Regions from separate parts of the Arthrobacter sp. Y3224198 genome, predicted to be linked through region 1. Evidence: riboswitches for the same ligand, from Rfam matches in the RefSeq annotation. Region 1 holds a riboswitch; each other region holds the start of a gene.
The links. Region 1 has a riboswitch for S-adenosylmethionine ahead of AC5RUF_RS07615 (MetQ/NlpA family ABC transporter substrate-binding protein). Riboswitches for the same ligand answer to the same signal wherever they lie in the genome.
Positions count from the first base shown of each region.

Region 2: linked by a shared signal. The riboswitch ahead of AC5RUF_RS05410 (cobalamin-independent methionine synthase II family protein) and the one ahead of AC5RUF_RS07615 (MetQ/NlpA family ABC transporter substrate-binding protein) in region 1 are both predicted to bind S-adenosylmethionine.
Region 3: linked by a shared signal. The riboswitch ahead of AC5RUF_RS12400 (bifunctional o-acetylhomoserine/o-acetylserine sulfhydrylase) and the one ahead of AC5RUF_RS07615 (MetQ/NlpA family ABC transporter substrate-binding protein) in region 1 are both predicted to bind S-adenosylmethionine.

Region 1 covers NZ_JBNHFG010000010.1:24,694-31,525, forward strand. The annotation lists gene AC5RUF_RS07590 (ArsR/SmtB family transcription factor) at 1-91, shown strand, start outside; gene AC5RUF_RS07595 (YqjF family protein) at 150-884, shown strand; gene AC5RUF_RS07600 (SRPBCC family protein) at 833-1,375, opposite strand; gene AC5RUF_RS07605 (alkaline phosphatase) at 1,491-3,797, opposite strand; gene AC5RUF_RS07610 (L-threonylcarbamoyladenylate synthase) at 3,936-4,556, opposite strand; SAM riboswitch class IV at 4,694-4,809, shown strand; gene AC5RUF_RS07615 (MetQ/NlpA family ABC transporter substrate-binding protein) at 4,966-5,853, shown strand; gene AC5RUF_RS07620 (methionine ABC transporter ATP-binding protein) at 5,857-6,832, shown strand, end outside.
Region 2 covers NZ_JBNHFG010000006.1:120,526-127,357, forward strand. The annotation lists gene pgm (phosphoglucomutase (alpha-D-glucose-1,6-bisphosphate-dependent)) at 1-384, opposite strand, end outside; gene AC5RUF_RS05400 (hypothetical protein) at 502-855, shown strand; gene AC5RUF_RS05405 (hypothetical protein) at 913-1,113, opposite strand; gene AC5RUF_RS05410 (cobalamin-independent methionine synthase II family protein) at 1,197-2,402, opposite strand; SAM riboswitch class IV at 2,419-2,543, opposite strand; gene AC5RUF_RS05415 (peptide MFS transporter) at 2,663-4,066, opposite strand; gene AC5RUF_RS05420 (MsnO8 family LLM class oxidoreductase) at 4,363-5,346, shown strand; gene AC5RUF_RS05425 (amidase) at 5,363-6,745, opposite strand.
Region 3 covers NZ_JBNHFG010000023.1:31,391-38,222, reverse strand. The annotation lists gene AC5RUF_RS12420 (CPBP family intramembrane glutamic endopeptidase) at 1-657, shown strand, start outside; gene AC5RUF_RS12415 (glycoside hydrolase family 2 protein) at 689-2,506, shown strand; gene AC5RUF_RS12410 (putative endonuclease domain-containing protein) at 2,616-3,560, opposite strand; gene AC5RUF_RS12405 (VOC family protein) at 3,750-4,400, opposite strand; SAM riboswitch class IV at 4,562-4,678, shown strand; gene AC5RUF_RS12400 (bifunctional o-acetylhomoserine/o-acetylserine sulfhydrylase) at 4,778-6,094, shown strand; gene metX (homoserine O-acetyltransferase MetX) at 6,103-6,832, shown strand, end outside.

The DNA of each region.
Region 1 (6,832 bases):
CGTCTGGGCCTACTACTCCCTGGTGCCTGCGGGCATGGACCGACTGGCGGACTGCCTGCGCGAGATCGGGGCGGGGCCTGCCGCCGGCTGAGCGGAGAAAAAGCTGCACAACTCTGGCAGGGCCCGCGGCGCATTGCTACCTTGGCCGGATGGATGCGCACGGGCACGGCGCGGAAGACCCCTGGCCGGCCGGGCCAAGGGCAACGCCGCCGGTGCTGATGGCCCAGACCTGGGCGGATGCCGTGTTCCTGCATTGGCGGATACCGCTGTCCGTGGCGGCGCCGTACATGCCGGCAGGCGTTGAGCCGGACGCTTTCCGCGGTTCCACCTATGTGGGGCTGATCGGCTTCCGTGCCCGCGAAACGCGGCTGTTCGGCCGGTTTCCGGTGCCCTGGTTCGGCTCGTTCACCGAAATCAACGTCCGGCTCTATTCACGCGGCCGGGACGGCAGCCGCGGGGTACTCTTCCTGACGCTTGACGCTTCCAGATTGGGACCCGTGCTGGTGGCCAGGGCACTGCAGATCCCGTATGTCTGGTCCCGCTGCCGCGCTGTCCGCTCCGGGCTGGAGCGGGGGTACGACGTCGAACGGTTCGGGGCACAGGCGGGCACCTCCTTTGCGGCGGTGCCGCTGGAGGGCGAATCGGCGGATGACGAGCTTTCCCTCTGGCTGACGGCCCGGTTCGGCCTGCATGCGGCCCTGTTCGGCCGGACCGTGTTCATTCCCAATTCGCACCGGCCCTGGCCCTTGCGGCCGGCCGTGCTGACGCATTTCTCCGACAGCCTCGTGCCCGCTGCCGGCCTGCTTGTCTCCGGACCGCCGGACACCGTGCATTACTCCACCGGAGTGCACACACTGTTCGGCCGGCCCCGGCCGGTGGCCTGAGCGCGCAGCAGCTCGCGCTGCAGTCCCCGTTCGCCGCGGCGCATCAGCAGGCTGTGGGCGGCGGTGAAGACTGGCCGCGCCACCGGAGTGAGCAGGCGCATCCAGCGGCGGGTGGGGGTGACCCGCCAATCGATGGACATCCGCGTGCGGTGCGGTGCCGCGGCGTCGGGGGAGAGGCGGATCCGGCCGGTGCCCGCCAGGTCGCCGCCGGCGTCGAACTCAATAACGTGCGGGTGGTCGGCAGCCGTGGGGCGGATCGTAATGGATAGCCGGTAGCCCAGGGCTGCGCGGAACTGCAGGCGCGCGGTGCTGGCCAGCAGGAGGGCATCCGGGCTCCCGGTATCGGCATCGTCCGGAACGGATAGCTCCTCGAGGGTGCAGCCGGGCCACCAGCGCGGCCAGCTCATGTCACTGGCCGCCACGACCGCCCAGATGTCTTCCGGGGCGGCGTCCAGCAGCCAGCAGGACGGAAGGATATAGAGACCGGGCATTAAGACAGCATCGCATTGGGACCCGCCGGGCCGGAAACCGGCCCTCTGCGCGGTCCCAAGCGGGAAGCGGCACAGCTGCCGGTGTTCCCGGACAGCTGCGCCGCTTCCGGGCGGATCAGCTGCGGTAGGCCTCAGGCAGATCCAGTCCGCGGTCTGCCATGACCGCGCGCAGCCGCGTGGGGTAGTCGGTAATGAGCCCGTCCACGCCCAGGTCCATCAGTGCGTTCATGTCCGCAGGTTCGTTGACTGTCCACGGAATGACGGGCAGCCCGAGTTGGTGCGCCTCGGCCACCATCTCGGGGGTGACGCTGGTGGCGATGGGAGAGACGACGTCATAGCCCTGTGCTGCGGCTGCCCGCGGTACGGAGCCGGCGAAGTCGTCAATGTCGATCCCGCCCAGTTCGGGTGCTGCACCGGGCTGGCCCACGCCCAACTCGGCGGGTGTCCCGGCCAGGGCCACCAACGTCAGGTCCGGCGAGATGTCCGCGACCAGGTTCAGCGTGGACCAGTCGAAGGACTGGATGGTGGTCCGGTTGGCCCGGCCCGACTCACGGACCACGTCCACCACGGCCTGGGTCAACGCGACGCTGCCCGGCCCGCCGGCCAGTCCCTCTTCGACCTTGGTTTCCACATTGAACCAGACGGTTTCAGCGCCGTACCGGTCAGCCAGTGCGTAGACCTCGCTCAGTTCAACAATGCGGTTCCCCTCGGCCACGTCCTGCTCCGGGAAACCCGGCAACTGGGCGTACCCGCAGTCCAGGGTCTGCACCTGCGCCAGACTCAACTCCGAGACCCGGTCACCCACGTAAGGGAACTCCGAATCTCCGGGGCTTGCCGCGGCGGTGTCAGCGCACTTTTCCGGCTGGATCGTGTCGTCATGCCAGACGATGACGCGTCCGTCCTCGGTCAGATGCGTATCCAGTTCCAGCGTGGTTACACCCAGCTCCAGGGAATGCGCGAACGCAGTGAGGGATTCCTCTGTGTTTTCCCCGCGTCCGCCGCGGTGGGACTGCAGGTCAAAATCCCGTTCCGTTCCCGAACGCATGACGTCGACCATTACGTCGAAAATGCGGGTGTTCTCATACACGCCGGTCAGCATCTCGGCGCCAGGCCCCATGGCGGTCAGCGGCACGTCGTCACCGGTGTGGCCGTTGGTGGTCCAGTCAATCCGGAACTGCTGGTCCGAACCGGCGACGTCGAAGGGCTCTTCCTGCACCGGGCTGTCCGGATTGGTGGGATCTGCGCCCCCCAGCGGTTCGATGGTCATCCCGCCGGTTTGGTGGTCGCCCACCGTGATGAGCAGCGTGTTGCCGTCCTGTTCGGCGTACTCCCTGGCCAGGGCAACGGACCGGTCAAATTCGATGCCGGACTCGATGGTGAGGGCACCGTTGTTGACGTGGCTGAAAGCGTCAATGCCTTCTTCTTCCACCATCAGGAAAAAGCCGTTGTCCGACTGGTTGCCGTCCAGCACGTCCAGGGCCTTCTGCGTCATTTCCGTCAGCGGAACGGCGGGATTGTAGGTTTCCTCGACGTCGTCGCCGTACTGGAACATTTCCTCGTTGGCGAACAGGCCCAGCAGCCGTTCTCCCTGCGCGGCCTGCAGGCCGGGGAGGTCCCAGACGTATTCGTAGCCCTGGTCCTGGGCCTCTTCCACCAGGTTCCCTTCGGTGCCGGCGCTCTGCTCGGACTCGTCCTCGGCCGGGTTGTCCGGGTACCGGCCCGGGTCGCCCTCCGGGTACCAGTAATCCTCGCCGCCACCCAGGATGACTTCGGGGTGGGAGCTGCGCAGGAACTGCGCGGCGATTGCGCTCTGCTCGTCGCGGTCCAGTACGTGCGAGCCGAATGCGGCGGGCGTGGCGTCGGTGACCTGGCTCGTGGTGACCAGCCCGGTTGATTTGCCCAGGCCTTCAGCAATTTCCAAAGCGGTGGTGACGGGTTCGCGGTCCAGGTTGGTGCCGATGGCTCCGTTGTAGGTCTTCACCCCGGTGGCCATGGCGGTGGCCGCCGCCGCGGAATCGGTGACGAAGGTTTCCTCATCGGCCGAATTGGTGTGTACCCGGCCCACTTCGGGCAGGGTGTCCATGGCCAGTTCCCCCTGCAGGCCCACGGAGGCCAGGCGGATGGCGTCGCGCTGGGCGGTGCCCATTCCGTCACCCACCATCAGGATGACGTTCACGGACTCGTCGTCGCTGTTGTCCCCGCCGTCCGTGGGGCTTGGCGTGGGACTGGAGGTCGGGCTGGAGGTTGAGCTGGATGTCGGACTGGAGGTGGGGCTCGGGGAGCCGGTCGGGCTCCCGCTGGGACCGGTCGAACCGGTGGGTTGCGGTGTTCCGCCGGTGGCGGGCAGGCCTGTCATGCCGCACCCTGCCAGGACGCAGATGCTCAGTACCGCCGTGGATAATGCCGAAGCCGTCTTCTTCATGTTGGATTCCCCTGCGAGTGATGGTGCTGGTGGTCCCCCTTGACGGGGCCACACTCCGCACCGGCAGGCAGGGTGTCAACAGAGGACCGGGCTATCCAAAGCGCGGCAGGAGCATCGGCGGCTTATCGCACCGGCGGGTTATTCAAAGGGCGAAGGATCTCCCGTGCCCCGGCGGACAACTTCCGGGGTACCGTCGGAAAAATCGACCACGGTGGTGAGATCCGGTCCGCAGAAGCCGGAATCGATGACGGCGTCCACCTGGTGGTCCAGCCGTTCCTTGATTTCCCAGCCCTGGGTCATCGGATCCTCATCACCGGGCAGCAGCAATGTGCTGGAGAGCAGCGGTTCGCCCAGGCCGTCCAGAAGGGCCTGCACCACCGCATTGTCCGGAATCCGTACGCCCACGGTGCGCTTTTTGGGGTGCGACAGCCAGCGCGGGACTTCCTTCACGGCCGGCAGGATGAATGTGTAGCGGCCGGGGGTGGCGGCCTTCACGCTGCGGAACACCGAATTGTCCAGCTGCACGAACTGTCCCAGCTGGGCGAAGTCCCGGCAGACCAAGGTGAAGTGGTGCTTCTCGTCCAGTTTCCGGATCTGCCGGATCCGCTCCAGCCCGTCACGGTTTCCCAACTGCACGCCCAGGGCGTAGCTGGAATCGGTGGGGTAGGCGATGAGGCCCCCGGAGCGGACCAGGTCCACGATCTGGTTGATGGACCGCGGCTGCGGGTTGTCGGGGTGGACGTCAAAGTATCTGGCCATACCCAAAGCCTACCGCCGGCCCTCCCGGGAGGCAGCAGGAATGGTGTTGCCGGTTATCCGTATTAAAAGGAAACATTTCACCTTTTCCGGTTTTGCCATTGACGGAAAGAAATGCGTCCCAATAATCTGGGGTCAGCAATCAAGAGTTCCAGCCATCGGCCCTGGCCGGCTGGACAGCAACCCTCTCGTCGTAGCGGGGTGCTCCAGGTGATGATTCGGCCGTCGGACAACAGTCCGCCGGCAAGTACGGCGCTCATGGCTGCCCCGCAGCCGGCTGCGTCCCGATCGACAAGGGAAACGCGCATGCCCAACCCCCGCAGAACCTAGGCAACCGACCGGGTTCCGGCCCGCCTTTTCCGCGCAGTATTGCTGCGCCTAATTGTCATGCCCATAAACAATTCTTTAAGGAATGCCCGTGAATCGCACGCAAAAACTTCTTTCCCTGTCCCTTGTTCCATTCCTTGCCTTTGCGGCCGGCTGCGGCGGCCAGGCTGCCGGAAGCGACGAAGAGACCGTACGCATCGGTGTGGTTGGTGCCAGTGACCCGTATTGGACCACCTACGCGGATGCAGCAGAGGACGCCGGCATCGACGTGGAAATTGTGGACTTCGCCGAGTACACCCAGCCCAATCCGGCACTGACCGAAGGCGAGTTGGACCTGAACCAGTTCCAGCACCTGGTCTACCTCGCCCGTTACAACGTCTCCAGCGGCGAGGACCTGGTGCCGGTGGGCTCCACGGCCATCTACCCGCTCGGGCTGTATTCGACCCAGTACGACTCGGTGGCGGACATTCCGGACGGGGCAACCGTGGCCGTGCCCAATGACGAAAGCAACCTCGCACGCGGTCTCCTGGTGCTGCAGTCGGCCGGACTGCTGAGCCTGAAGGACGGGGGTGGTCCCTTCGCCACCCTGGACGATATTGACGAGTCCGGGTCGCGGGTCAAGGTGACTACCCTGGAGGCCTCGCTGACGCCCACCTCCCTGCCGGACGTGGCGGCGGCCATCATCAACAATGACTTTGTGGAGGATGCCGGGCTGAAAGCGGCGGACGCCATCGCGCAGGACGACCCATCCGATCCCCGGGCAATTCCCTACGTCAACGTGTTCGCCGCCAGGGCAGGTGAACAGGACAACGAGACCTACCGCCGCCTGGTGGAGATTTACCAGGACACTCCCGCCGTGCATGACGGCGTGCAGAAGGCCTCCGGCAATACCGCCCGGCTGCTCAAGGTACCTGCGGAGGACCTGGTGGCCTCACTCAAGGACGTCGAAGCCGACGTCCGTGCACTGGGCTAGGCCATGCCGCTGATTTCGCTGCACAACGTCACCAAGTCCTATGCGCCCGCCCGGAAGGGGGAGCCGCCGCTTACTGCGCTCTCGGACATCAGCCTGGACATCGAGGCCGGTGAGATCTTCGGCATCATCGGGTACTCGGGCGCCGGCAAGAGCACACTCGTCCGGCTGATTAACGGCCTGGAAGCCTGCACCGCCGGAGAGATCACCGTGGACGGCAGGACCGTCTCCGGGGTGCCCGAGCGACGGCTGCGGGAGCTGCGCCGGGACATCGGCATGGTCTTCCAGCAGTTCAACCTGTTCAACGCCAAGACGGTCAGGAGCAACGTGGCGTATCCGCTGCGGGTCGCCGGGTACAGCCGCAGCGCAATCAGCGCCCGGGTGGATGAACTGCTGGAGTTCGTGGGCCTGGCCGGCAAGGCGGACAACTATCCCGAACAGCTGTCCGGCGGGCAAAAGCAGCGTGTGGGCATTGCCCGGGCCCTTGCAGCCTCACCAAAGATCCTGCTCGCGGACGAGGCGACCTCCGCATTGGACCCGGAAACCACACGGGAGGTACTGGCCCTGCTCCGCCGGGTCAACCGGGAACTGGGCATCACCATCGTGGTGATCACGCACGAGATGGATGTGATTTGGAAGCTCGCGGACCGGGTGGCGGTCATGGACAGCGGGCGGATTGTGGAACAGGGGCCGGTCTTCGACGTCTTTTCGGCACCGCGGCAGGAGTCCTCGCGTCGGTTCGTGTCCACGGTGGTGCGCGGTGTGCCGTCCGGAGAGGAACTGGACGCCCTGCGCAGCCGGCATGAAGGCCGCCTGGCCACGTTCTCCTTCCGGGACGGCGACACCTCCCAAGATGCCCTCTTTCTGGAGCTGGCCCGCGCGGGGGTGGGCTTCGAGTTGGTGTACGGCGGGATCAACGACGTCGGCGGGCGCACCTTCGGCCATCTCACCCTGGCGCTCAAGGGCCCGGACGACGCAATCG
Region 2 (6,832 bases), on a different contig from region 1:
GTACTTCAGGATCGCGTGGCTGACGGCGGGCGTGGGGGTGAAACCGTTCCGTGCGTCGATCAGCACGTTCACGCCGTTGGCGGCCAGGACCTCCAGGGCGGTGTTCTGCGCCGGCTCGGACAGGCCGTGGGTGTCCTTGCCCATGAACAGCGGCCCGGTAATGCCCGCCGAGGTGCGGTACTCGACGATCGCCTGGGTGATGGCCGCAATGTGCTGTTCATTGAAGGCACCGTTCAGGGAAGATCCCCGGTGTCCGGAGGTACCGAAAGCAACGCGCTGCGCAACGTTGGAAGGGTCCGGCGCGACGTCGTAATAGGCGTCCAACAGCGCTGTGAGATCTACAAGGTCGGAAGGTTCGGCTGGTTTTCCTGCACGATTAGACATACCCCTAAGCATGCCAAAGAAACGGCGGGGACGGCAGACGGACCCCTACGCGTAAATCCCGGCGCCGGGGCCGTATGCTCTATCCGACAGCAGCGGGGGCGGCAGGAAGGGGGCACCATGGCGGCAGGAGCAGCTCCGGTAACGGTCCGGCGCCCCGGGATGCGCCGGGGCACCCGCACGGGCATGGTGGTGCTGAACCTTGCCTGCCTCTGTGCGTCCCCGGTGTTCTGGTTCGCCTGGAGTCAGCGGACGGCGTTTCACCTGCCGGAGTGGGCCGAAAACGCGGCCGGGTTTACCGGCGGGATCCTGCCCGTGCTGATGTTCGCGGCGGCATGGTGCGCCGCCGCCGTCCATTTCGGCCACGGCCGGCCGCAGGCAGCGGGAACCATCTTCAACTTCATGTCTTCGCTGGGGCTGCTGGCCGCGGCCGCCGGGATGCTGGCACTGACCAGCGCCGGGCTGGACGGATAGCAGCGAACGGCCGCCTTAAAAGCAGCTGCGGGAAGGTTTCCCTCCCCGCAGCAGGTGCTACTGGTCCTTGTGATTGGCCTTGAAGTTCTCGTTGTCGGAATTCAGGCCCTGCGCAAGGTTGGAGTGCACCTCGGTGCGCGGATCGGAGTGGTCCTGGCTGCCGCTGCCGTCCGGAACCTCCTCCGAGGTCTGCATGAGGTTCTCCACGGCGTTCTCAATCGGATTCGACGATTCCGCCGGCTTGTCTGTCTTTGCCACTGCGTCCTCCCTTGCTCCAAACCATCAGTAACCTTACGGTTTCCACTGTAGTCCAACAGCGGTCCGCACGGTTAGGTCCGGACCTACCAAAGCCGGTTGCTGGCCCGCCGGGCGCCCTCACCGAGCGCCTCAAGCTTGGCAGCCGCAATCTGGGGATGCACCCGGCCGCCCAGCCCGCAGTCGGTTGAGGCAATAACGTTCTCCCGTCCCACCAGCCGGGCGAAACGCTCAATCCGGTCCGCCACCAGATCCGGATGCTCCACCACGTTGGTGGCATGGGAAACGACGCCGGGGATAATCACTTTCCCGTCCGGCAGCTTGGTGTCTTCCCACACCCGCCATTCGTGCTCGTGCCGGACATTGCCGGCTTCGAAGCTGTAGCCGCCGGCGTTGATGCTCAGCAGGGTGTCCACGAGGTGGCGGAACTCGATGTCGGTGGTGTGCGGGCCGTGCCAGGAACCCCAGCACAGGTGAAAGCGGATCTGTTCCTCCGGCAGCCCGCGCAGGGCGTAATTCAGGGCCTCCACCCGGATCCGGGTGAACCGCAGGTAATCCTGAACCGACGGTTCCGGGTTGATCTGGTCCCAGTTCTCGGCAATCGAGGGGTCATCGATCTGCACAATCAGTCCGGCGTCGACGATCGCCTTGTACTCCTCGCGCATGGCATCGGCGCACGCGTAGATGAACTCTTCCTCCGTGGAGTAGTACTCGTTGGCGATCCGGGAGCAGGAGCCCGGCGAAAGGGAGGCCAGGAAGCCCTCCGACAGGCCCGCCCCGACCAGGCCTGCCTTGAGGTTGGCAATATCTCCCGCCACGGCGTCGTACCCGGTGTATTCCACTTTGCCGGTGACTTTCGGGAAAACCTTCTGCGCGCCCGTGGTGATGCCCGACGACGGGTCTGTGTAGGCCTCGCGGAAACGGACCCGGTCGCGGCGGTCACCGAAGCTGGTCAGAACAACCTTGCCCGGTTCCGAACGGACCGGCTCCATGTCCCAGATGCCCGTTTCAGCCACACTCAGGCCGCTCAGCCGGGCGAAGGAGTAGGACCACCAGGCCCCGTAATCCACCTCGGCGGACATCGCGTGCCCGTACTCGCCGTCGTTCGGGATATCGATGCCGGCCTCCTGCTGGCGCCGCACCAGGTCGGCTACGGCATCCCGCAGCAGCTGTTCATAGCCGGCGGTGTCCGCGGGGTTGGCGTCCCTGGCCGCATTGGCGGCGAGCAGTTCGGGTGTGCGGGGGAGTGAACCGGCGTGGGTGGTCAGGATACGGTCGGTGCTTTTGCGCATGGGAATCCTCGGGGATCGTGTGCTCTTGCCTGCACCGGATGCCCTGAAGGGCGGTGCAGGCCGCTTCGTCATCCGAACCACCCGTGAAGCATGGGGTTGGTGCACGGCCAAGTCGGAGCTTGGCGGCCGTGTCTCCTGAAGCTGGTGCCATCCTAACCACGCCGTGCCGTCCCCACCAAGCACATGACGAAAAGCAAAAAGGGCGGCAGCTCCGGGTTTTCCGGTGCTGCCGCCCTGTGGAGGGTATCGTGCCGTGCTTGCTAGCGAACGCCGCTCATCAGCTTCTTGATGGCCGGGGTCGCCGCTGCCAGGGCGATGCCCAGGACAATGGCGGTTCCGCCGCTGAACAGGAAGTAACTGACCTCGGTGTCGGGGTTGTAGAATTGAGCCAGCCAGCCCGCAAGGGTGGTGCCCAGGGAAACCGAGAGGAAGAACAGGGCAACCATCTGGGTCCGGAAGACCTCCGGGGCCAGTTTGGTGGCCACGGACAGGCCGATCGGGGAGATGAAGAGTTCCGCGAAGGTGAACAGCAGCAGGATGCCGACCAGGGCCAGCAGCGGGGTGCTGTTGGCGCCGCCGCCGGAGAACGGAATGAAGGCGAGGAACGCCAGGCCCATGACGGCAAGGCCCAGTGCGAACTTCAGCGGCGAGGACGGCTGCCGGTCGCCCAGCTTGGTCCAGACCGCAGCGAAGACGGCCGCGAAGATGATGATGAAGATCGGGTTGATCGACTGCACCCAGCTCGGCGGCATGGTCCAGCCGAAGATGGTGCGGTCCAGGGACGTGTCGGCGTACAGCGCCACCACGGTGAACTGCTGCTGGAACAGGGCCCAGAAGGCGGCGCTGGCAATGAACAGCGGCATAAAGGAGAACACCCGGCGCCGTTCCACCTGGTTGACCTTCTTGCTGCCCAGGATGATGACGAAGTAGGCAACCGCGGCCAGGATGGCCACTGCGGCCATCACCACGGCGAGGTTCGTGGCGGTCAGGAGTCCGAACACCACGGCCAGGACAATCACCACCAGGGCGGCAACGGTGTACACGCCGACCTTGAGGTACTGCTGCTTGGGCAGCGGGTTGGCTACTTCATGCGCGGCTTCCGGCAGGTATTTGCGCGTGAGGCCGTACTGGACCAGGCCGATGGCCATGCCGATTGCGGCAAGGCCGAAGCCGTAGTGGAAGCCGAGGCGGACCTGGAGCAGGCCGGTGAGGAGGGGGCCCACCAGGGCGCCCAGGTTGATGCCCATGTAGAAGAGGGAGAAACCGGCGTCGCGCCGTTCATCCTTCTCGGAGTACAGGGTTCCAACCAGCGACGTGGCGTTGGCCTTGACGCCGCCCGAGCCCAGTGCAATGAGGATCAGGCCGGCAGCCAGTCCCGCGGCACCCGGAAGTACGGCCAGGGAAATGTGGCCGAGTACGACTATGGCTGCGGAGTAGAAGAGGACCCGCTCGGAGCCGAGCACGCGGTCGGCCAGCCAAGCGCCGAGAATGGTGGAAAGGTAAACGCCACCGCCGTACGCGCCAACCAAAGAGGTGGCAACAGCAACATCGATGCCGAGGCCGCCTTCAGTGACCGAGTAGTACATGTAGTACAGCAGGATGCCCTGCATGCCGTAGAACGAGAATCGTTCCCACAGCTCGACACTGAAAAGATTGGCCAACATCCGGGGATGGCCGAAGAAGGTTTTACGCGCTTCTTGGACGCCTGGGGTACTGGGGGTATGGCTCACCCATTAATGTTCCCACCCCTTCCTTGGGTTGGCGCCGGACAATCCTGCGTAATCCGCTCCGGACCGGGAAGGTTTTTCGAAGCCCTGTGGGGAAGGTCACCGGATTCCGGCTCGATTTTGGCGAGGTTACGTGCTTTAAGTCTCCCGTTACACGCGGATTTGGCGCAAACAAGCGGATTTGACTACAAGCGGGACGGAATTCCGCGGGCGGGGGCGCGGTTGGCACCCGTATGTCCACCCTGAACATCCCTGTTTCCATTCTTGACCGGGCCAATTCCCGGGAAGGGTCTTCCGAAGCCGACGCGCTGCTGGCGGTGGCGGAACGGGCCGAGGCAGCCGAGAAGCTGGGCTACCGGCGCTTCTGGGTGGCCGAACACCATGCCGTGGCCGGGATTGCCGGGTCTGCGCCAGCCGTTCTGATGGCCTCCCTTGCTGCCCGCACGCACAGTATCCGGATCGGATCCGGTGGAATCATGCTGCCCAACCATGCACCGCTCGTTGTGGCTGAACAGGCCGCCACCCTGGCTGCCCTGTATCCGGGCCGCATTGACCTGGGGCTGGGCCGGTCCCTAGGGTTCACGGCTGCCGTGCGCCGGGCACTGCGTGCCGGGACAGCCGAGGCGGAACAGTTTGAAGAGCACCTGGCCGAGTTGCTGGCGTACCTCGACGGAACGGCCGCCATCACCGCCAGGCCGCAGGACAAGAGCCAAACGCCCGTGTTTGTCCTGGCCACCGGGTCGGGAGCGGATATCGCCGCGAAGGCGGGCCTCGGACTGGTCCTGGGCGGTCCGGCCCTGTTCCGTTCCGGGCCGGGGTCAGCCCTGCAGCGGTACCGGACGGCGTTCCGCCCGTCGGACCGATTCCCCCGGCCGTACGTGCTGGCCGCCGTAAACGTGGCGGTTGCAGATACGGAACGGGCCGCCGTCGAACTGCTGCTTCCGGAAGCCGGCGCCCTGGCCGACTCCAAGACCAAGGGTGTTTTTCCGGCGCTGGCGGCTACCGATGGGAAGGTGACGGGTTCGGCCCGGAGGCAGGACCTGGTCCGCGGATTCCTGGCGGACTCCATCCACGGCACCCCGGACTCGGTACGCCGCCGCGTGGCGGATCTGGTGCACGCCACCGGTGCGGATGAGCTGCTGGTCACCGGCGGAGCCTTCGACGTCGAAGGCCAGCGAGAGTCCGACCGCCTGCTTGCCGAACTGGCTGCCCCCTAGCCCTGCCGCAGCGGGATCAGTACCCGAGCTGGGCGGCGACGGCGAGCAGATCCGCTTCGGCACCGGGCCTGCCGATCAGCTGGATGCCCATCGGCAGACCGTCCGCGGTGTCCAGCACGGGGATGCTGATGGCGGGAAGTCCGCAGACGTTGACCATGGAGGTAAAGGGGGAGTACCGGCACTGCCGTGCATAGTCCTCGTCCGCGTCCCCACCCTCGTACCAGCCGATGGGCCGGGGGGTCATGGCCAGCGTCGGGGTGAGAATCATGTCGTACGCGCTGTACTGCCGGATGGTTTCCGTTTCAAAGGTCCGCAGGATGTCGATGGCGGTGACCAGGTCCGCGGCAGTGCGGCCCTGTGCCCGCCGCCGCATGGTGGCCGACAGGTCAGTGAGCTGTTCCTCGCGGCCCGGCGCCAGCACCGCCGTGGCCAGGGATGCGGTCCAGACCGTCTGGAAAGCGTCCGGATACCGCTCGTCATAGCGGAGGTCGGCGTCCACCAGGTCGTGGCCGGCAGCGACCAGTGCCGCGGTCCCGGCGTCGAGGGCTTCCACTGCCTCCGCCTCAAGGACAATATCCAGCCGGGACTCGAACGGGGACCGGGTGCTGACACCGATCCGGAACCGGCCCTCGGTCCGGCGGACGGCCGCCAGGAAGCTCCCCTGGTGCCGGGCCGCACTGGTGGCGCGGTGATTCGGCTCTTCCAGCATGGCGTCCAGCAGCAGTGCCGCGTCCGCGGCGTTGCGGGCCAGCGGTCCGGCCACCACAAACTGGCCCAGATCCTGCTGCGCGGAGCCGGAGGGAATCCGTCCGCGGTTGGGCTTCAAACCGACCAGGCCGGTGGCCGCCGCCGGGATACGGACCGATCCGCCGCCGTCGGTGCCGGGGGCAAAGGGAATCATGCCCGCAGCCACAGCCGCGGCGCTGCCCCCGGAGGATCCGCCCGGGCTCAGGCGTGGGTCACGCGGATTGCGGGCAGGCGGGCCCACCCTGTTTTCGCTGTAGCTGTTGAGCCCGAATTCCGGCACCTGCGTCTTCCCCAGGCTGATGGCGCCGGCACGGCGCAACACGGCGGGAAGCGGAGCGTCTTCCTTCGCTATCCAAGGATCCAGGGCCGCGCTTCCCATGGTGGTCCGCACCCCAGCCACGTCGGTGAGGTCCTTGTGGGCCAGGGGCATTCCGTGCAGCATCCCCAACTGTTCGCCACGGGAACGGCGTTCATCGGCAGCGCGGGCCTCGGCCAGGGCAAGTTCCGGCGTCGGCGTCAGGAAGGCTCCCAGTCCGGGGTTCAGGGCATCGACGCGGGACAGGAAGTGGGCGGTAATCTCTTCGGCGCCCAGCTGGCCGGAGGCCAGGGCATCCCGCAGTTCGACGGCGGTCATCTCGTGGGGAGCGGTCATTGCGTACCTCCGGTGCGTGCGGGCCTGGACGTTTATTTCTTCGGGCCGCGTCCCACTATAGGCTGGACAAAACGATCGCCGCCCGGC
Region 3 (6,832 bases), on a different contig from region 1:
CTCGAAAAGGCCACTGAAGCGCCGCTTGGCGGGCAGACCACCACGCTGAACCCGGTGCTGGACGAGCAGCCCTGGTTCGATCTGGCCTACCAGTTGCTGGGCATCTTCTTCTCACTGGTGCCGGTGGCGCTGGTGCTGTTCCTGCTGACCGAACCCGGGAAATCGGCGTTCCGCCGGATCGGCTTCACTTTTGCCCGGCCCGTGCACGACTTCCTGCTCGGCATCGGCCTGGCCGCCGTGATCGGCGGAGGCACCTTGGGCGTGTACGCGGCCGGACGCGCGCTGGGCATCACCACCGCCATCGTTCCTGCGGCGCTGGATACCTATTGGTGGACGCTGCCGGTTCTGGTGCTTTCGGCCGTGCGGCATGCGGTGCTCGAAGAGATCATTGTGGTGGGCTACCTGTTCACCCGGCTGCGGCAGCTGGGCTGGGGTGTCCCGGCGATGATAATCACCAGTGCGCTGATCCGCGGCAGCTACCACCTGTACCAGGGCATCGGCCCGGGCATCGGCAACTTCCTGATGGGACTGCTTTTCGGTGCCGTGTACGTGAAAACCCGGCGGGTGATGCCGCTGGTCATCGCCCATGCGCTGGTGGACATTGCCGGGTTCGTGGGGTTCGCGCTGTTCGGCCCCGCCATCGGCATCGGCACCTGATTTTCTTGGAACACCACGAAAGGCACAACGCATGACACTGATCACCCGCTGGGGCAAGGACCTGGATCCGGATGACGTGCTGCAGGAGTACCCCCGTCCCCAACTGGTCCGGGACAGCTACCTGAACCTCAACGGGTACTGGCAGTACGCCGTCACGACCGCCACGCGGGACCGGATGCCGGCTGTCGGTGAATGGGCCGGCAGGATCCTGGTGCCGTTCTCGCCCGAGGCGCCGCTGTCCGGCGTCGGCCGCCAGCTGATGCCGGAACAGGCCCTCTGGTACCGGCGGACCGTGGATCTGCCGGCGGGCTTCGCCGGCGAGCGGGTGCTGCTGCACTTCGGTGCCGTGGACCAAAGCTGCACGGTGGCGGTCAATGGAACGCCGGTGGGTGGGCATGACGGCGGCTACCTGCCGTTCACCCTGGACATCACCGACGCACTGGTGGACGGACCGGAGCAGGAGATCACGGTCCGGGTCCGGGACATCAGCGACACGGGGTACCACAGCCGGGGCAAGCAGAAGCTGACCCGGGGCGGCATCTGGTACACCGCGCAGTCGGGCATCTGGCAGACGGTGTGGCTGGAGTCCGTGCCGGAGTTGAGCATCGGACGCCTGGTGCTGGTACCCTCCCTGGACGCCGTGGAGGTGACGGTCCTGGTCGATGGCGGTGACGGGCCGGGCGGTGCGGACGCTTCCGGCGCTTTGGACGCTTCCGGCATGACAGCCGAGGTCGTCGTGTCCGCTGACGGACAGACCGTGGCCGAGGCCGCCGTCGTACCCGGTGTGCCTCTCCGCCTTCCCATACCCGATCCGCAATTGTGGACGCCAGAGGACCCGTTCCTCTACGACGTTCAGGTGCGGCTGCTCGTGGACGGACGGGAAACCGACCGGGTACGCAGCTACACGGGACTGCGCACCGTGGGAATGGGCCCCGACGCCCAGGGCCGGCTGCGGTTGCTGCTCAACGGGCAGCCCTATTTCCAGGCCGGGCTGCTCGACCAGGGATACTGGCCGGACGGGCTGTATACCGCGCCGTCGGACGACGCTTTGGCCTCGGACATCCAGCGGGCGAAGGATCTGGGCTTCAATATGCTGCGCAAGCACATCAAGATCGAGCCGCTGCGTTGGTACTACCACTGCGACAGGCTGGGCATTCTGGTCTGGCAGGACATGGTCAACGGCGGCACCAGCTACCGGCACTCGGTGGTGACGGCCCCCGCCCTGGGCGCACCCCGCCGACGTGACAACGCTTATCTGGCCTTCGGCCGCGACGATGCAGACGGCCGTGCAGAGTTCCTGGCCGAACTGCGCGGGACTGTGGAACTGCTGCAGAACACGGTCTCCCTTGCCGTCTGGGTTCCCTTCAACGAGGGCTGGGGCCAGTTCGACGCCAACTCCGTCACCGAGCAGCTCCGCCGGCTGGATCCGACCCGCACCGTCGACCATGCCAGCGGCTGGCATGACCAGGGCGGGGGAGACCTCAAGAGCGTGCACGTCTACTTTGTGCCGTTCCGGCTGCGCAAGGGCTGGCTGCGCGGCGGCCGCGCCGTCGTCCTGTCCGAATACGGCGGATACAGCCTGCGCATCCCCGGCCACACCTTCAACGACAAGGAGTACGGCTACCGGAGTTTCCGTACCCGTGCCGCGTTGAAGCGGGCCTACCGGCGGCTGATGCTGCGCCAGATCGAACCGGCGGTGGCCCGGGGATTGGCTGCGGCGGTCTACACGCAGCTGAGCGACGTCGAGGACGAGGACAACGGGCTGCTCACCTATGACCGGGCCGTGCTGAAGATCGACGCCGGGACGGTGCGGGAACTCAATGTCCGTCTGATCCGCGCTGCGTCCTGACGGTTCTGCTGCCGGTTTGTCCACTTCGCTGCTGGTTTGGGAAATCCCTGCCGGTTTGCAGCGGAGGGATTTCCCAAACCGGCAGCAGAACCCCTAACCGGCAGCAGATTCACCGCAGGCGGCCGGCACGCGGCAGTCCGGCTGCCACCAATCGGCTCACGAGACTTTCCGGATGCTCGGGCGGTCGGCGTATGTCGGTCCAAGTCCAGCGGACAAACCCGACCCCGGCGGCACGGATGGCGTCTTCCCTCCGTTTTTCCTGGGTGAGGGTGTCCCATGAGGGCGACAGCGCAGAGCCGTTTGCTCCGTATTTCACCGCGCCGTCGAATTCCCCCACCAGCATCTGGTCCTTCCAATAAAAATCTGACCGGAAGCGCCCCGCCGGAGTACTGAACCCGTGCTGGAGTTCCGGGGCAGGAAATCCAAAACGGCGCAGTACGGCGCGGGAATAGGATTCGCCGGCGGATTCGGAAAGGGCATCGGCAAAGTCGATAACCCGGCGGGCCTTTGCCTGTTTGCTGCGGAACGGCACCCTTTGTGCCAGGTCCCGCAGGAGCTCTTTGCTCAGTGGGGGCAGCCCGTGGGCAACATCCGGGCGCAGCACATGGTCCATGGCCGGAACCGCATGCTCGAAGTCGAGGTAGGCAGCCATGTCCAGCACGGTCTGCGCCCGGGAGGTCAGCAGCATGCCGTCGAACGTTTCCACCGGCTCCAGCAGGTGGCGATGGGTCCAGCGGAGGCCGCCACGGCACCGGCCATGTGAGGTGGAGGAGCCCAGCAGCAGAATGTCTGGCGACGTTCCGATAACTGGCAGCCCCCAAATCACGGCAGCAGACTGCTGGATCAGGACACGCTGTCCCGGCACTTGCTGTGAGGCCGCGCGGATCCGGGTCCGTTCACGTTCCCAGGCCGGCATCTGCTGCCACGATCCGGCGGCGACGTAGACCCCGGGGCGAAGGCGGACCAGGTCGCCTATTCGGCATCGCATGGAAAGGGCACGGCGCCCGGCGCCGTAAGTATCGGCGTCGGCGGCATAAATCAGTTCGGGATCCATGCCCTAAGGCTGGAGATGCAGCAGCCAGACAGCGAGGGCGGGAACCTGCTTTGTGGATAACCCGGTCGTTATGGGGAAAGCTCCGGTTTGTGCAAAACGCTGCCGGTTTGGGAAATCCCTGCCGGTTTGCGGCGGAGGGATTTCCCTAACCGGCAGCAGAAACCCTAACCGGCAGCAAAAACCCCGGAACTAGATCTCGACCGGGCCCTTGGCGGTGTCGAAGGTGACCGACATGAGGCCCGGTGTCCCCGCGGGGGCGATCCAAGTGACCCCGACACCGTCCAGCGGCTCCTCCACGGGGTGGCCCAGCCAGTCGCTGACCCGTGCGGCGGAACCGGCGATGGTCAGCGAGCTCAGCTTCACCAGACCGGGCATCCCGGGGATGGCGTTGGACGGGTGCAGCGCTTCGGTGCCGTCATCCCAGCGCAGCAGGTACGGCACCTGCGGGTCGGCGATCAGGCCGTTGATGCCGATCTGCTGCCAGGTCAGCTCCTGGCCGTCCGGGAACTTGCGGTTGCCCGGGACGGAGGAACGGCCGAGCCGTTGCTCGAACGGGGAGAGGTCATCCACGGCCACGCACCAGCCCATCCAGCCGCCGCCGGATTCGGAGCGCTGGCGGACGGCCTGGCCGAAGGGGGCCTTGTCCGACGCCGGGTGGTTCAGGACCTCGACAATCTCGACATATTGGTTGTTGGCCAGGGGCAGGATCATATTGCGGGTACCGAACCGGGGGTGGACACCACCCTTTACGAAGTCGGCGCCGAGAGCGGCAGCAATCCTCTCGGTGGTGGCCAAAAGACCGTCAGATTCACAGGCGTAAGAGACATGATCCAAGCGCATGCGGCTCATTGTGGCACGTTGTGACCGCGGTCTCGACTAAGGGAAGCCTAACCACCGAAGAAGGCAGCACGGAACCGCAAATCCGTTCCCGGGACGGCCGCCTTTTTCACGGAAAGTCATGAAGGTTGCGCTTGGTCCCGGGATCGGTTTCTATTGGTGCAGGTCATGAGTGCCAGCAGATAGCCCCGGCTTGCTGGCCGGCAACCCTCCAACCGCGGTGGGGTGCCCCGGGTGAAGACCTGGCTGGACGCCAAAAGGGCGTTCGGCAAGCGCGGGTCCCACAGCCCCACTGGAAGTCCGGTGATTATCCGGCGAACCATCCGGCGTACCCGGATGTTCCGGCTGGTGCTGTGCGGCCCCTGGTTTGAGGGAGCATCATGAGTGCAGATTGGTCATTTGAAACCCGCCAGATCCACGTTGGACAGGAGCCCGACGCTGTAACCGGCGCCCGTGCCCTGCCGATCTATCAGACATCGTCCTTCGTCTTCCCCAGCGCCGAGGCAGCCGCCAATCGGTTCGCCCTGGCGGAACTGGAACCGATCTACACCCGGATCGGCAACCCCACGCAGGAAGCGGTGGAGAACCGGATCGCCTCGCTGGAGGGCGGCGTCGGGGCGCTGCTGCTGGCGTCCGGACAGGCCGCGGAAACGTTCGCGCTGTTGAACGTGGCCGCCGCCGGCGACCACATTGTGGCGAGCCCCAGCCTCTACGGCGGCACCTACAACCTGCTTCGGCACACGCTGAAGAAATTCGGCATCGACACCACCTTTGTGCAGGACCCGGATGACCTGGAGCAGTGGCGGGCGGCGGTCCGGCCCAATACCAAGGCGTTCTTCGGCGAGGTAGTCTCCAACCCGCGCCAGGACGTGCTGGACCTCGAGGGCATCAGCGCCATTGCCCACGACGCCGGCATCCCCCTGATCGTGGACAACACCCTGGCAACGCCGTACCTGATCCGTCCCATCGAATGGGGCGCGGACATTGTGGTGCATTCAGCCACCAAGTACCTGGGCGGGCACGGAACCTCCATTGCCGGCGTAATCGTGGACTCGGGCAACTTCGACTTCGCCGCCGACCCGGAGAAGTTCCCCGGCTTCAACACCCCGGATGAGAGCTACAACGGGCTGGTCTACGCCCGCGACCTGGGGGTCAACGGTGCGCTGGGCGCCAACCTGGCCTACATCCTGAAGGCACGCGTGCAACTGCTGCGCGATCTCGGCTCGGCGGTTTCCCCGTTCAACGCGTTCCTGATTGCCCAGGGGTTGGAGACCCTGAGCCTGCGCGTGGAGCGGCACGTGGCCAACGCCGTCGCCGTCGCCAACTGGCTTGAAAACCACGACGACGTGCTCTCGGTTGCGTACGCCGGCCTGGAGTCCAGTCCCTGGTTCGAACGCGGACGCACATACGGTCCGCGCGGCACCGGCGCGATTGTTTCCTTCGAAATTGAGGGCGGTGTGGAGGCCGGGAAGCGTTTTGTGGACGGCCTGGAGCTGCATTCCCATGTGGCCAACGTGGGGGACGTGCGCTCGCTGGTGATCCACCCGGCGTCGACCACGCACAGCCAGCTCGGCGCCGAGGCACAGCTGGCCGCCGGTGTCAGCCCGGGGCTGGTGCGGCTGTCCGTGGGCATCGAGCATATCGATGACATCCTTGCGGACCTCGACGCCGGCTTCCGGGCCGCCAAGGGAGCCTAGGGGTCCGCGTGACAATCCGTCACTCTGCTCCGCAGCACCCCGTCACCGACCGGGACGGGGTGCTGCAGTACGCCTCCATCGGCGGACTCGACCTGGAAACCGGCGGCTACCTGCCCGACGTCGTCCTCGGCTACGAAACCTGGGGCCGGCTTGATGCCGATGCCGGTAACGCCGTCTTCATCGCGCACGCCCTAACCGGCAGCACCCACGTGGCGCAGGGGGATACGGACGAACCCGGCTGGTGGGATGACCTGGTGGGTCCGGGGAAAACCGTGGACACGAACCGCTTTTTCGTAGTGGCGGCGAACATGCTGGGCGGCTGCTACGGTTCCACCGGTCCGTCCTCCCTTGATCCGCAGGGCCTGCCCTGGGGATCGCGCTTTCCCCTGGTCACCATCCGTGATGCGGTGCGTGCCGAAGCCCGGCTGGCCGACCTCCTCGGCATTGGCGCCTGGCATGCCGTCCTCGGCGGTTCGCTCGGGGGGGCACGGGCGCTTGAATGGGCGGTGACCGAGCCGGCCCGGGTTCGACGTTGTGCAGTGATTGCGGCGACGGCGGCGAGCACCGCGGAGCAGATCGCCTTTGCCCAGACCCAGCTGGCCGCCATCCGGCTGGATCCGGACTTCAGCGGCGGCGACTACTACAACGGTGTGCCGCCGCTGGCCGGGCTCGGCCTGGCCCGGCGGATTGCCCACATCACGTACCGTTCCGAACCGGAACTGGAGTACCGGTTCGGCC